2 regions of the Paenibacillus sp. F411 genome follow, and region 2 is predicted to be linked to the other one. Evidence: riboswitches for the same ligand, from Rfam matches in the RefSeq annotation. Region 2 holds a riboswitch; the other holds the start of a gene.

Region 1 (7,676 bases), on a different contig from region 2:
GGAGATTGATTCCTTTGAAGCAATTGTCCGGCTCCTCCCCACCTGCAAAGCCGCCGCACTGCTTCCCAAGTCATACCTTCGGCCGCAGCTGCTGGCCGACAACGGACTTGTAGATATCCACATTCCGGTCCTCATCGAGACCCGGCGCACCACCAGCCTTATCTACGGTGAAGCCTCCGAGCTCAGCAGCGCGGCCAGCCGCTGGATTGCAGAGACCGAAGCACTATTCCGCAAGCTCGCGGAAGAGCGGCGGCAAGCCGATAACTAATGCTTCACCGCTTTCCTTGCTGAAACGACAATAGGCAGGCGAGACAGAGTATTCTGTCCCGCCTGCCTATTTCACACACTGCTTCATGCCCGGCCTGGCCCGCAGGCTTCACCTTAGGTGTTAACGACTTCACCTTCAAAGCGGTCAATATTATTCTTAGTTCCGATGACGACCATTATATCTCCCGCCTTGAGGACGTCCATCGCCGTCGGCGCCACAATAATACCCTTATGCTGATTGAGAGCCACGACGCTCACTCCGTATCGCGTCCGGGTGTTCAGCTCGCTGAGCGTTTTGCCGTCCATGCATTCGGTTACGGTCATCTCCACCAGCAAATAATCCTTCGACAGCTCCATATAGTCCACCAGATTGGGAGTCACGAGCTGATGCGCGACCCGGATGCCCATATCCCGCTCCGGAAAAATCACGCGATCCACGCCCAGCTTATCCAGAGCCCTTCCGTGCAGCACCGAGATCGCTTTGGCTACGACCGTCTTCACACCAAGCTCCTTGAGCTGAATTGCCGTCAGGATGCTCGTCTGGATATCATCGCCGATGGCCACAATCCCGCAGTCAAAGTTTCGGATGCCTAGCGATTTCAGCACCTCTTCATCCGTAGCATCCGCAACAACGGTATGTGTCAGCAGATCGCTCATATCCTCCACAATCTCTTCGTCCCGGTCCACGCCCAGCACCTCATAGCCAAGGTCCATCAGCTCCAGCGCCAGACTGGCGCCGAAGCGACCAAGGCCGATCACCGCAAACTGTTTTGGTTTCATGTCCTTCTATCCCCTTATCCAATAATCATTTTGCCTTCCGGATACCGGTACAGCTCTTTTCCCTTCTTCGGCCCGAGCGCGAATACGAGTGTCAGCAGGCCGACCCGGCCCGCAAACATGGTCACCGTAATCAGTACCTTGCCGAGCAGGGACAGCTCGGGCGTCAGTCCCATGGACAATCCTACCGTAGAAAATGCCGAGGCCGTTTCAAACAGAATCGCCAAAAAGCTCGCATCCTCCGTTGTAGACAGCACCATAGCCACTGCTACAATAAACAGCAGAGCCAGCAGAGAGACCGTCAGTGCCTTAAAGATCCGCTCCTGCGCCAGCCGGTGACGGAACAGCACGATATCATCACGTCCGCGAATCATCGAAATGACGGCACCGATCATAATCGTAAAGGTCGTCGTCTTGATTCCCCCGCCCGCCGATCCCGGCGATGCTCCAATAAACATAAGAATAATGATAAAAAACTGAGTGGCCTGGCGCAAATCCGGAATATTCAAGGTGTTGGCCCCTGCCGTCCGCGGCGTGACGGACTGGAACAAGGAGCCCCACAGCTTGCCGTCCCAGCCCAGTGCGCCCAGCGTTTTGACATTCGTAAATTCAAATATAAATATAATGACCGTACCGATCACAATCAGCGCTCCCGTCATGGACAGCACCACCTTGGAGTGCAGGGACAGCTTCCGCCGGGTTTTATAATCTACGATTTCTGACATTACAATAAAACCGATTCCGCCGGATATAATAAGAAATAGGCTCGTAAGATTAACAAAAGGATCACTCACATAACCCGTCAGGCTTCTGAAATCTCCGAACAGATCAAAGCCCGCATTGTTAAACAGGCTGATCGCGTGGAAAACAGCAAAATAGGCCGCTTTGCCCAAGGGCATATCGAATGCCCATCTGGCCGTATAAATGATTACCGCCACCCCTTCAATATACAAGGAGTACAGCAGCACTCTTCGGATCAGCCGCACGATCCCTTCCATAGCGGTCTGATTCATGGCCTCCTGCAGGATCAGCCGATCCTTGAGCGAGATTCGGCGCTTGAGAACCAGTGCAATCAAAGTAGCCATCGTCATAAAGCCCAGGCCGCCTACTTGTATCATACACATAATGACGATTTCCCCAAACGTGCTGAAGAACGTTTCTGTATCCACAACGACAAGACCCGTAACGCAGGTTGCAGAGGTGGCCGTAAACAAGGCATCCATAAATCCGAGCCCTTCCCCGCTTTCGCTGGCTATGGGAAGCATCAGCAGAAAAGCCCCCGTCAAAATAATGGCACTAAAGCCCGCAACCAGAAACTGCGGCGGGGACAAGCGGAGCCATTTCAGCTTCCATTTCAACTTCCGTTTCACTTTGCTCACCTCTTAAAAATGGCACATAAAAAAGACACTGGAAATCCAATGCCTTTTTATCGCGTTTGGGTCCCTGTGCACACAGCCTACGAGGTTAGCTGACGGATTCGGGCATATCACAGGCTGCCCTATTCGCTTCTCCTGCAAAAAGCGAAATTCACCCCAATTACATGGTTCCCCCGTTTTCTTATCGAAACTCGGCTGATCTATTCAATTATCGTCATGACGTTCTGACATGATGTGATTATAACGCATGCAGCCAGGGAATATCCAAAACCGTTTTTGACGGAAATCCATGTAAAAAGGTTCAAATTAGCCATATTCCAGAATCACAGCATCCCCTTTTCTGAGGTTTTCGAAATCTTTCCCGTGTTTTCAGTTTTTTTCAAGCTATTTGAAGGTTTCCTTCCTTGGACCATGCGCCCTTATTTGTGCTCCCGGCATCCCAGCCTATATACTTCTAAATAACAAAGCCTTCAACAGAGTCATCAAACTGAAAATCCATTTCGCAATAAAGGAGGGACATCATGAATCGGTCAGGCTCCCCGCTGGTCCTTAGGCCAGATTTCAAGCCCTTGCTCCTGATGGCTTTGGCCGGCTGTATACTGTTTCTCGCCCTGCAGGTGTACCCTGCACTATATTCCGGGGCGTCAACACCCCAGCCCATCGACAAATCCGAAGCAGCAGCGGCGGCACAGCGCTTTTATACCGAACAGATGACGCTGAGTCCCGGCAGCAGCCAAGAGCCCTTAGTGACATATACTGCGCGCTCTGAGCTTTACGGCTACCTGATGAAGGAGAAGCTGGTGCAGCTCTATGACGAACAATTCAAGGAGAAATATCCTTATGAGCTGTACCGGGTCACTCTCGATCAAGGAAATAGCAATGCCATCCATGTCGATGTCAATATGCATACCGGAGCAATTGCCGGCTTCACCTACGATTCGCAGGACTCCGGCTATGAGGGCGCCATGCTGCAGGAGGGCCGGGCGCAGCGGCAGCTACTGCTCCTGCTCGAAGGAGAGCTGACGCTTGCGGAGAAGCAGGCTTTAGCTGCCCCTTGGGTACAGCGCGCAGGCTATGATCCCGAGCAGCTGACGATGGTCACAGGCAAACGTGAGCCCGGGCTGATCTACCGGGACCCTGATGCTAAGGCCGGGGATGCGGTGCTGCAGCTTGCCTTTACTTTTGAGAACGGACAGCTTCGTTCTTTCGAGCCGGCTTTTGCCGCTCCTGAATCTCATCTGGCTTATGTCGATCAGCAGACCATGGCTGCCGTGCTGCTTACCTTGCTGGGCTACGGGCTGTTCACCCTTCTCCTGGGCATCCTGGCCGTCATTTACAGCGTCAGAACCCGGATGTACATCTCCTGGAAGCGAGGCGTTCTGCTTGCAGTCATCGTGTTTGTAACGCAAATGCTCAATGTGTACAATATGCTGCCGTCCTATGAAGCTCAAGGGATGTCGGAGACCATGATCGGCGGGCGGCTTCTCTTCTATGCCGGCTACTCCCTAGTCTTTTCGGCCCTGGTCTACTTCTCTCTTGCCGGGGGAACAGGGCTGTGGCTCAAAGAGGATGGCTTGAATCCTTTTCCCGAGGTCCGTGAGACCGGTTATGGCCGCTATGTATTGCAGAGCATGAAGCTGGGTTATGTATGGGCATTTATCTTGATGGGCGTGCAGTCAATTATTTTTGTCGTTCTCGGGCTGACACTGAACACATGGTCAACCATTGACGCCAGCCAATCTCCCTACAATATGCTGTATCCGTGGCTGTTCCCTCTGATGGCATGGTTTGCCGGCATCATGGAAGAAACCGTATACCGCCTGTTTGGCATTAAGATGCTGTCCAAGATATTCCGGAGCACGCTGGCCGCAAGTCTGATTTCGTCCCTGATTTGGGCGTTGGGGCATACGCTGTATCCTATTTTCCCAATCATATCAAGGCCGATCGAGCTCATCGTTATCGGTTTACTGTTCAGCTTTATCTTTCTGCGGTATGGATATTTGGCGGTCATGTTCTCCCACATCGTCTTTAACAGCATCCTGATGGGCTTCAGCCTGGCGATGATGAATGGAACAGGGAACATACTCACAGGCATCTTCTACATGCTGCTGCCAGCCATCGTGGGGTATCTGATCCATGTCTTCCATCGTCCGAAGATCCTTCCCGGCCCCGCAGCATAAAGCGATTCATACAGCACTGCGATGACACTATAAAAGAGGCTGTCTCTTTGAATCAATCCAAATAAAGACATGGAGGAGCTGGGCTAACCGCCCTGACTCTTCCATGTCTTTATTATTAATCTTGCTTTGGCGAGACGAATTCATCCTCTCTATTCGTTTCCGCCATCGGTCTGCATCTCGTCATTCAACGCCTTCAGAATCTGCCTCGCCAACTTGTCGCCAATCGATAACGGGCGGAAATCCTCAATACTGGCTTCCTTGATCTTCTTCACCGAGCCGAAATGCTTCAGCAGCAGCTTGCGCCGCTTCTCGCCAATGCCGGGAATGGCATCCAGCTTCGAGGTGACCATCGACTTGCCCCGCTGCTCGCGGTGAAATGAGATGGCGAACCGGTGCACCTCATCCTGAATGCGCTGCAGGAGATAGAACTCCTGGCTGTCCCGCGGCAGCGAGACTGGCTCCGGCGGGTCACCGACCATCAGCTGAGCTGTCTTATGCTTGGCATCCTTGACCAGACCACAGACCGGGATAAAGAGCCCCAGCTCGTTCTGCAAAATGTCAGACGCTGCCGAGATCTGCCCTCTGCCACCGTCCACAACGATCAGATCCGGCATGGCAAGATTCTCCTTCAGCACTCGTTCATAGCGGCGCCGGATCACCTCGCGCATCGTCTCATAATCATCCGGCCCCTGTACGGAGCGTACCTTATATTTACGGTACTCTTTTTTGTCCGGCTTGCCATCAGTGAATACCACCATCGCCGAGACCGGATTTGCTCCCTGAATGTTGGAGTTATCAAACGCTTCGATCCGGTGCAGCTTCTCAATACCGATGACCTCACCGAGATTGGCAGCAGCGATCGTGGTCCGCTCTTCATCCCGCTCAATCAAGCGGAATTTCTCGTTCAGCGCGACCTTGGCGTTGTCCACCGCCATGCCAACCATCTGACGCTTCGTGCCGCGCTGCGGCACATACACCTTGACACCAATCCACTGCTGCAGTGCTAAAGCCGCTCCTGAGGGCTCCACCGCACCGGGACGGGCGATCTGCTGCTGCAGCGGATTGTCCTGCAGCGCGTCCTCCTCACTCTCCGTTGCTTCCGCTTCTAATGCTGCTTCGGCCGCCAGCGGCTCCTTTGGAACCGGAACCATAGATTGCAGCGCCGCCGCACTGACAGACGCTGCAGCCTGCTGCTCCGAAGAGGCTTCAGCTGTGCCAGCCGCCTCCCCGCCTTCGGAAGGCTCTCCTCCAGCCTGCTCCGAGGCCTCCACGGGATAAGGAAGCAGAATCTCTTGCGGCAGCGCCGGATTGTCGCTGTAATACTGGGCTACGAAGGACAGGAAATCACTGTAGGCTTCGCCGTAATACGGGAAAGCCGACGTGTTGCGCTGAACCATTTTGCCCTGGCGCATATAAAAAATCTGCACACACATCCAGCCCTTGTCTGTCCAATAGCCGAACACGTCCCGGTCCCGGGTATCTGCGGTCGTAATTTTCTGCTTCTCCATGATGGCATCAATATGCATAATCTGATCCCGAAGCTCTTTGGCCCGCTCGAAGTACAGCTCCTCAGCAGCCTCCTGCATCTTCCGCTGAAGCTCCTTCTTCACTTCCTCATGCCCGCCGCTCAGAAAGCCGCGAATGTCGTTCGTAATATCCTCATAAGCCTGCTGCGGAATGTCCTTCACACAGGGCGCCATGCACTGGCCCATATGGTAATAGAGGCATACGTCCTTTGGCATGACGTCACATTTGCGGAGCGGATACATCCGGTCCAGCAGCTTCTTCGTTTCATGGGCCGCATAGGCATTCGGATAAGGGCCGAAATATTTTGCTTTATCTTTAAGCACCTTCCGCGTCACAATGAGGCGGGGGTGCGGTTCGTGAGTTATTTTTAGATAAGGATAGGTCTTGTCGTCCTTAAGCAGAACGTTGTAACGCGGCTGATGCGTCTTGATCAGGTTGCACTCCAGAATCAGAGCCTCCATGTTGCTGCTCGTCACAATGTATTCAAAGTCACGGATCTCCGAAACGAGCCGCTGGGTCTTGCCGTCATGACTGCCGGTGAAATACGAACGGACCCGGTTCTTGAGAACCTTCGCCTTGCCCACATAAATAATGGTGCCTTCTCCGTTCTTCATCAGATAGCAGCCTGACTGGTCAGGCAGCAGCGCGAGCTTGTTGCGAATCTTCTCCATGGCCTTCTCCTGTTCCTGAAGCCTACGCGCAAAGTCCTCCATCCTTCTCCTCCTCTCCAAGGGGGGAAATCACACAAAGCGCCTCCGGCAAATCAATACCGAAGGCGCTGTATGAGTGCTTGCAAGTCTCAGCGTTATGCTTATTGGTGCTTCGCGATAATGCCTTTCAGAGCTTCCTTGGAGTTGAGCCCTACTACTTTATCGACAGGCTGGCCGTCTTTAAAGAAGATCAGCGTAGGAATACTCATTACGCCAAAGCGGGATGCGGATTCTGGATTCTCATCCACATTCACCTTCGCAATTTTCACATCATCACCGAGGTCCTGGGACAACTCATCCAGGATTGGAGCCAGCATCTTGCAGGGACCGCACCAAGGCGCCCAAAAATCAACTACAACCGTTCCTTGACCTTCTACTTCGTTCGCAAAAGTCTGGTCGGATACATTGACGATAGCCATGAGTTTCTCCTCCTTACTGTAATATCGTTTCAGTCGGTGCTTAAACTATTATGTCTAAGCCGGCCCCCATAGTATACCACACTCTTCTGCCGATTGCGAAATCAGGAAACGCACCCGGCTGTGCCGATATTCTTTACAAACTTGCTGCCCACCCAGTATACTACTAGTAACAACCGTATGCTGGCGGAGAGACCGCCATCGTCGGCAGTTTAGGAGGCAGCACCATGGACGCTAACGTGCACGTAGTAGATCCTCGGGAGCATGTGAATGAAGAACCCCGCAATGACTTTTTCGACCTGATGCTCGGCTTTGGGGGCATGTTTGTCCTTATGCTCGTTATATTCTTCGCAATGGTCATTGTAAAGTTCATCATCAGCTAAACGCTCAAGAGTCCCAAAGAAGAAGGTATCCCCGGCCTGA
Region 2 (7,676 bases):
GCATTTGAATCGGGAACTGGAGTCCATCGGTGTAGAAGCGATCGAGACAGATCTCGGAGAGTACATTATCCAGCTGGCTAACGAAGCTCCATCTCACATTATTATTCCTGCCATTCATAAGAACCGATATCAGATCGCAGAGCTTCTATCCAAAGAAGCAGGTGAGACTCTTCCCCCTGAAACCTCCATTCTGGCCGGATTTGTCCGGAGCAAGCTGCGGGAAAGGTTTCTTGAGGCTGATATTGGCATGACAGGATGTAATTTTGCCATCGCCGAGACCGGTTCCATTGTGCTGTTTGAGAATGAAGGCAATGCGCGTATGGTAACTACGGTTCCGAAGACTCAGATCACCCTCATGGGAATGGAGCGGATCATTCCTTCCTGGAATGATCTTGAAGTCATGGCTACGCTGCTGCCCAGATCCGCGACCGGGCAGAAGCTGACGGTTTACATGTCAGGAATTACAGGTCCTAGACGCGCAGAAGATGGAGATGGACCGGATGAAATGCATATTATTATTCTGGATAATGGCCGCTCTCTGCAGCTCGGAGATCCGGAATTTCAGGAGCTGCTGAATTGTATCCGCTGCGGCGCCTGCCTGAATGCATGTCCGGTGTATCGCCAGATTGGTGGTCATGCTTATGGAGGCACTTACAGCGGCCCCATCGGAGCGGTTCTGACCCCTGCACTGAAAAAAAACGTCGCAGAGTGGGATGATATTGCGAATGCGTCCAGTCTCTGCGGTGCCTGCTACGAGGCTTGTCCTGTCAAGATTCCATTGCATGACATGCTTGTCTATTTACGAAGGCGCAAGGTAGAGGCGGGACGTGGCAGCAAGCTGGAGGCGATCGGAATGAAGGGCTTTGCCGCCGTCATGAACAATTCCAGGCGCTACCGTGCTGCAGTCCGGCTGGGACGGGTCGGGCAGAAGCTGGTGGTACGCTCAGGTGAGATAACTATTCAAGCGGGGCCATTGAAAGGGTGGAACACATACCGTGTCACGCCGGCGATTCCGGACCAATCGTTCAGGCAGCAGTGGCCCAATCTGAAGCAGGAGCTAGAGTCAGAGCATCAGAACATGCCGCAAGAGCTGGAGCAAAGACTTGCTTCAGAGCTGAAGAAGCGGCAGCGCGGAGGTGATGAGTCTTGAAGCAGAATCGATCCAGCTCGCACAATGTGAATGCCGATCAATCTGGTGCCGGGAGTCCGAATTCCCGAGAAGCTTGGCTAGCCGAGCTTCAGGCTGCCTCTCTTCTGAAACAGAAGTCATTTATGGAAGGCATTGCAGCCAGACTGAACAGACCGCGTATTCAATCCAAGCCGGAGCAGCCCTTTCGCGGAGCACCTGAATTCTGGAACTCCTTTCAATGGACCACGGAAGAACAGCTGCAGCAATTTACAGCCAATTTTCAGGCTGCAGGCGGACAGGCTGTACATCTAGCAACCTCGGCGGAAGCTGCGAATTTCATCGTAGGCCTTGCAGAAGAAATGAAGGCTACCCGCATATTAATGCATCATCAGCCTGGTCTTGATCGGTTAAGGCTCGCACAGCAGCTGCAGCATGCACAGGTTACAGTCTGGAATGACGAAGGGGACATCAATGGGATCGAGCATGCGGCGCGGGCTGAGATTGGGGTAATCGAAGCCGATCATGCCGTAGCCTATACAGGCTCGCTCGTTACTAAATCCTCGGCGCACCAGGGTCGATCCGTCAGTTTGCTGCCCGCAGTGTTAATTGCGATTATCCCTGTAAGCCGGCTCGTGACCAGGCTGGGCGAAGTTCTTGCGGAGCTGGACCGTGCGGGACGAGAGAAACTTCCGGCAGGTATTCATTTCATATCCGGGCCAAGCCGGTCGGCAGACATTGAGAACGATCTCACTATTGGTGTTCATGGTCCAGGCATTGTGTATGCCCTGCTCGTTGATCTGTGGTAAACAGTTGCTTCAATTATACCGATATATTCATCGTGCCGCATTTTTAGGTGCAAAGAGCGATTTTTTGGGTAATGACCAGATATGCTCTTTTCTTGTTGTGAACCTGCAGGCCGGCTGCCGGGTATAGGCAGGTCCGAAATAGGGTAAACATACAAAGACCATCATCCTAGTTCCTAGTGAGGTTACGCCATGAAATTATCACGTATGATTGATCAGCTGAAGCTAAAGCGCATAACTGGGGACCTTGAGATGGATATCAGCCAGATTGAGATCGATTCACGAAAAATAGAGCCGGGCGGCATGTTTATTTGCATTACCGGTTTTCAGCAGGACGGACATCAGTACGCGGAGGAGGCCATCCGCAACGGAGCGGCAGCCATTATGGCGGAGCGCTTCATTCCCGGTGTACCACCGGAAGTGAGTCTCGTCATCGTGCCTGACACCCGGCGTGCGCTGCCGATCATCGCCAATGCTTTTTATGACAATCCATCCTGTGGACTTCGCCTGATCGGCATTACCGGGACGAACGGCAAAACAACCACCGCCCATATGGTGGAGCATCTCCTCAATGCATCCGGTCGCAATGCGGGTAGTGTTGGCACCTTGAGTATGACCTATAAAGACATTCAGGAAGAAGCCGTGAACACAACGCCGGATCCATTGCGACTTCAGAAATTCTTAAGAACGATTGCGAATGCCGGTGCCGAGTACGCGGTCGTAGAGGTATCCTCTCATGGTCTGGATATGGGGAGAGTGCTGGGCTGTGGTTTTCAAACCGCTGCATTTACAAATCTCGCCCACGATCATCTGGACTATCATCATCATATGGACGAGTATCGAGGCTCTAAGGAGCTGCTGTTCTCAAGACTTGGCAATAGCGTAGACGATATGCAGAAAACCGCGGTGCTGAACGGAGACGATGCTGCATCCGCATACTATGCCAAAAGAACGGCCGCACAGGTGGTTACTTATGGCCTCGGTGAAGACTGTCATCTCCGCGGCATTCAGGTCGAAAGAGCCGAGCAAGGCACCAGGTTCACAATTCAGACCTACACGGGGGATCAGTACCCTGTAGTATTGAAGGTTCCAGGACTTCATAATGTGTACAATGCTCTTGCAGCGGCTGCGATCTGTTCATGCGAAGGGCTGTCCTGGGATGAGATTACCCGAGGGCTGCAATCCTTTACAGGGATATCCGGAAGATTTGAGGATGTATCGACGGGCCAAGACTTTAATATCACCATAGATTATGCCCACAATCCGGAAGGGCTGAAGGCTGCGCTGCTAACGGCTCGAGAGTGCACTTCAGGCAAAATTATTTGCGTCATGGGCTGTCGAGGTGAAAGAGACCGATTAAAGCGTCCCATCATGGCCGGTATTGCGGCTGATTTGGCAGATGGTGTTGTATTTACGTCAGACAATGTATACTCAGAGCAGATTGAAGATATCTTTCTCGATATGAGGCAGGGGCTGTCGGAGCAGCATTTGTCTAAGAGTGAATTTGTCGCGAACCGTCAGGATGCGATTCTTCAAGCCATTCATTCGGCGAATGCAGGCGATCGGATTCTGATTACCGGGCGTGGACACGAGAAATTCCTCTACACTTCTGACGGGTTGCAGCAGATGAGTGATGCCGACATTGTCCAGTCTCATATGGTGCGGGTGTAAATGTTAAATACTGCCGGAAATCCGGCAGTATTTTTATTTATCGAAACAGAGGAGGTTCAGCACATGAAAAAATCCTGGATATGGTTACTGTCCGCGGCGTTATTGTTCTCGTGCTCATCCAGTCCAGTACAGGATGAGTCATCCGGGGACCAGGAAGCCCCTGTGGATCAGCATTCTTCCGGCAGCCAAGCGCCGAAGCAGAATAGTGAGCAGGAAAGCTCCGACGGGTCGTACACGTACAGCGTAGTCGCAGAAGAATTGCAGATTCCATGGTCCATTGCGATCTCCGGGAAGGATATTTACATCAGTGAACGGGAAGGACAGATTGTATCGCTGAAGGATGGTCATCGGGAGCGTCTTCCGGTGGATACGAAGCAGCCTGTTAAGGCGCAGGGTGAAGGAGGGCTATTGGGCCTTGTGCTGGCCCCGGACTTTGCTAGCAGCCGATTAGCTTACGCTTATCACACGTACGAGGAAGGCGGCGAAATGAAGAATCGCGTCATACTCATTCGACAGGAGGAAGAGGCTTGGCAGGAGGTCGAGGCGTTCATTGAGGACATCCCGGGCTCTAATGTGCATAATGGCGGACGCATGAAATGGGGGCCCGATAAGAAGCTGTATTTGACTACCGGGGATGCAGGTGAAGGAGAGATGGCACAGAATGTCGAGAGCCTGGGCGGCAAAATATTACGTATGAACCCGGATGGCTCGATTCCGGAAGACAATCCTTTTCCGAACTCCTATGTGTATTCCTACGGACACCGCAATTCTCAAGGTCTTGCCTGGGATGCGGCAGGGCGCATGTTCAATTCCGAGCATGGTCCCAGCGGCCGTGTTGGCGGGCATGATGAGATAAACAGCATTGAGCCGGGCAGTAATTATGGCTGGCCGGATAACATCGGGGATGAGCAGCAGGAAGGGATGGTGCCTCCTTTGCTTCATACCGGCGAGGAAGCCATTGCCCCTTCGGGAACTCTTTATGAACAAGAGGATATGCTTCTGATTGCGGGTCTGAGGGGAGAAGCATTATACCGCTTTGATCTTGAAAAGAAGAAGCTGAACACTGTGCTGGACGGTGTCGGCAGAATTCGCGATGTACAGATGAGTGAGGATGGAGTCTACCTCATTACGAACAATACTGACGGACGCGGGACACCATCTCCAGGAGATGACCGCCTGCTGCTGCTTCAGCCAAAGCAAGAGCAGAAATGATTAAATATGCAGGAGCTGTTTAATGATAAAGGAGACCTGTCCAGGGCAGAATAAATCTTTTACAGGAAAGGAGCACATCTTATGTCAACCATATCACCTGAAAAGCTTCAGCAATGTATTGACGAGTGCCTGCGCTGCATGCAGGCATGCAATCGCTGCTACAGTGCCTGCCTGGAGGAAGAAGACCTGCAAATGATGAAGGAATGTATCCGAATGGATCGCGAATGTGCAGAGCTCTGCGCTTTTGCAGCTCAAGCAATGTCGATGAATAGCAGCTATATGAAGCAAATTTGTGAGGCCTGTGCTGAAATGTGCGAGGCTTGCGGAAACGAGTGCAGCAAGCACGAGCATGAGCACTGCCGTCAATGTGCGGAGGCCTGCTTCTCATGTGCCAAGGCCTGCCGGGAGATGGCGGCCTAACTAATACGCTATTATGAAGTCCTATAAACAGCCCTGAACACTTCCTAATGAATGTGTTTGGGGCTGTTTTTGTCATGCTCCAAGCCCTCACTGCAACCCATGACAAATTAGTTACAAAAATGATTGACAGCTTGTCCTGTGATGTACTACATTAAGGGAGAGAGTTACAAAAAATTCATTAATATGCCGAATTTCGATATAGAAAACGGGGGAACCACTGCCGGGTGAATTATTCTTGTTTGAGAGGGAATATAGGGGACCCTTAACCGAACCCTTAGCTAACTCCGTAGGCACCGAAGGGAGCACTATCTTTTGAAGAAGCTGCTATTGTCTGTATTAGGTTCTGCTTTAATCTTTTCATCGGGTGCGGTTACGGCATTCGCAGATCAGGGGCCGAAGCTTCAAGCTGAAGTGACTAAGCTTGTCGGAACCCCTTATAAGTGGGGCGGCACGACCGTAAGTGGATTTGACTGCTCCGGATTCATTTTGTACATATTCAGCAAGTATAATGTAGACCTGCCACGTACCTCCGCAGCCCAGGCTACCGTAGGTGTGAAGGTAGAGCGTGATGATTTAAGGCTTGGTGATCTGGTATTCTTCAATACGTCGGGCAGAGGCGTATCTCATGCCGGAGTCTACATTGGTAACGGTCAATTTGCGCATGCTTCCACCAGTAAAGGTGTAAGAATCAGCAAGCTGAGCGAGTCTTACTATGACAGCAAGTACGTGACTGCACGCCGGGTGATCGACCAGAAGGATTACATCCAGATGGTGGGCGAAATCAGCTAAGCAAGAGGTATTATGATTGGAATCAGGGGCCTGCGATGAACTTCGCAGGCTTTTTGTGTATCATGGAGATATGAAGGAGGGGGTGATTCCATGCTCAAGCGACTGAAGTCATATCTGAATCAACGCCGTAAGCCCGTTTCTAACCCTGAGCCGGAGCTCGTGATCACAACGGAGCGGGATGAAGAGCGCACCCTGCTTCTCATTAAATCCGGTGTGCAGAGGTCGGTAGAGCCGATCATCGGGGAGACCGTTCTTCAGATCGCGGAGATGCATCAGGTTGAATGGAGCTCCTTTTGCAAACGTGGAACCTGTGCGCGATGCCGCTGCATCATACTGGAAGGAGAGGAGCTGCTCTCCTCTCCGAACGAGGCTGAGGAGGCTCGGCTCGATCCGGAGGAGCTGGAGGAAGGCTACCGGTTAGGCTGCCAAGCCAAGGTGAAGCAGCCCGGAGATATGACGATTCGGCACACGCCTTATTTCTAGGAATAAGGAGAGCGCCAGATGCCGCATGCTATCTTGTATAACGGTTAGGAGGGAATGTGTATGACTCGAAACCTGCAAAAGGTGCCCTATGGATATGTCCCCCCTGTGGAGACAACCAAAGGCACACTGATCTATTATGATCCTTTTGAAGAAATCGGCAGAGAGCAAGGGCTGTCTCAAGCGGTACAGGTGAAGAGCGAGCAGGCATTTCAGCGGCTCGTGCTTTATCCACTCCATGAACAGACGATGAAACGAATGTATAAACGGGAGGGGACCTCCTTTTATAAAAGAGAAAACGCATTACAGGACTGGATTCAGGAGCAAAGCGTAGGTGATATCGAGCTGGACGCCTGGGAAGGCAAACGGAAAAAATACGTCCCGATCGAAGCCGCCCTCCGCCACCTGACCGAGAAGAATCCAGCTCCGTATTTTCTGCTGGTGTCTGGAGAAACAGCCAATGCCTTCGCCTCTTATCATGTGTTTCAGGAGTGGATTGTCAAGATTCGCTTGCTGCTTCTGGAGGAGCCCGCTTCACTTCATCCTCGGCTGCAGCAGTATGACAGCCGATGGAGCAGGATCACTTTATAATATCTACTGCCAAAAGTGATCGTTAGGCCGATTTCCGCGGAATTAGCCGGGTAGAAAGCATGATCGTTTCCACCGGTGCCCCCGGGCGATGCAGGCGCCGTTCCAGCGCTTCAATGGCCCGGGCACCCAGCTCTTCCTTGCTCAGCTGAATCGTTGTAAGTGGCGGAGCGGAGAGTGAAGCCCCCCACACATTATCTATGCCGATGACCCGGCAGTCCTCCGGAATGGAGTAGCCGTGTTTTTGCAAAGTCTCCATCCACTCCAGCGCGATATCATCGTTCGCCCCAATCCATCCGTCAGGACGCTCGTCCTCCGGGATCTGCTCCAGAGATTTCAGCACTTCATCTCCCCAATGACCTCTTTCGTAGGGCACCTGCCATTCCAGCAGAGTCGTGCCTTGCTGCAAAAAGTCACCACCCACACCTAATTGAACACCGATCCTTCGCTGCAAAAAGCTCGCCGAGCGTCCATCGTCGGTAATGAAGCCAATACGCCGACAATGCTGTGACTGGAGAAACGTAGAAGCTGTGGATCCGGCATTCACATCGTCATGGCGAACCGTATCACACTGCAGCAGCGGC

Evidence for each region. A riboswitch is a leader RNA that binds a small molecule or an ion and turns the genes downstream of it on or off. The one in region 2 is predicted to bind cyclic di-AMP.
Region 1: another riboswitch for cyclic di-AMP. It lies ahead of JJQ72_RS07685 (TrkH family potassium uptake protein); the one in region 2 lies ahead of JJQ72_RS09870 (C40 family peptidase).

The regions. Positions count from the first base shown of each region.
Region 1 covers NZ_JAGFIP010000005.1:167,918-175,593, forward strand. The annotation lists gene JJQ72_RS07675 (LysR family transcriptional regulator) at 1-268, shown strand, start outside; gene JJQ72_RS07680 (potassium channel family protein) at 382-1,047, opposite strand; gene JJQ72_RS07685 (TrkH family potassium uptake protein) at 1,062-2,402, opposite strand; cyclic di-AMP (ydaO/yuaA leader) riboswitch at 2,483-2,627, opposite strand; gene JJQ72_RS07690 (CPBP family intramembrane glutamic endopeptidase) at 2,942-4,600, shown strand; gene uvrC (excinuclease ABC subunit UvrC) at 4,750-6,840, opposite strand; gene trxA (thioredoxin) at 6,939-7,256, opposite strand; gene JJQ72_RS07705 (YqzM family protein) at 7,481-7,636, shown strand.
Region 2 covers NZ_JAGFIP010000007.1:156,799-164,474, forward strand. The annotation lists gene JJQ72_RS09845 (LutB/LldF family L-lactate oxidation iron-sulfur protein) at 1-1,150, shown strand, start outside; gene JJQ72_RS09850 (LutC/YkgG family protein) at 1,177-1,935, shown strand; gene JJQ72_RS09855 (UDP-N-acetylmuramoyl-L-alanyl-D-glutamate--2,6-diaminopimelate ligase) at 2,125-3,603, shown strand; gene JJQ72_RS09860 (PQQ-dependent sugar dehydrogenase) at 3,667-4,815, shown strand; gene JJQ72_RS09865 (four-helix bundle copper-binding protein) at 4,897-5,235, shown strand; cyclic di-AMP (ydaO/yuaA leader) riboswitch at 5,410-5,543, shown strand; gene JJQ72_RS09870 (C40 family peptidase) at 5,548-6,024, shown strand; gene JJQ72_RS09875 (2Fe-2S iron-sulfur cluster-binding protein) at 6,115-6,507, shown strand; gene JJQ72_RS09880 (hypothetical protein) at 6,568-7,095, shown strand; gene JJQ72_RS09885 (LacI family DNA-binding transcriptional regulator) at 7,118-7,676, opposite strand, start outside.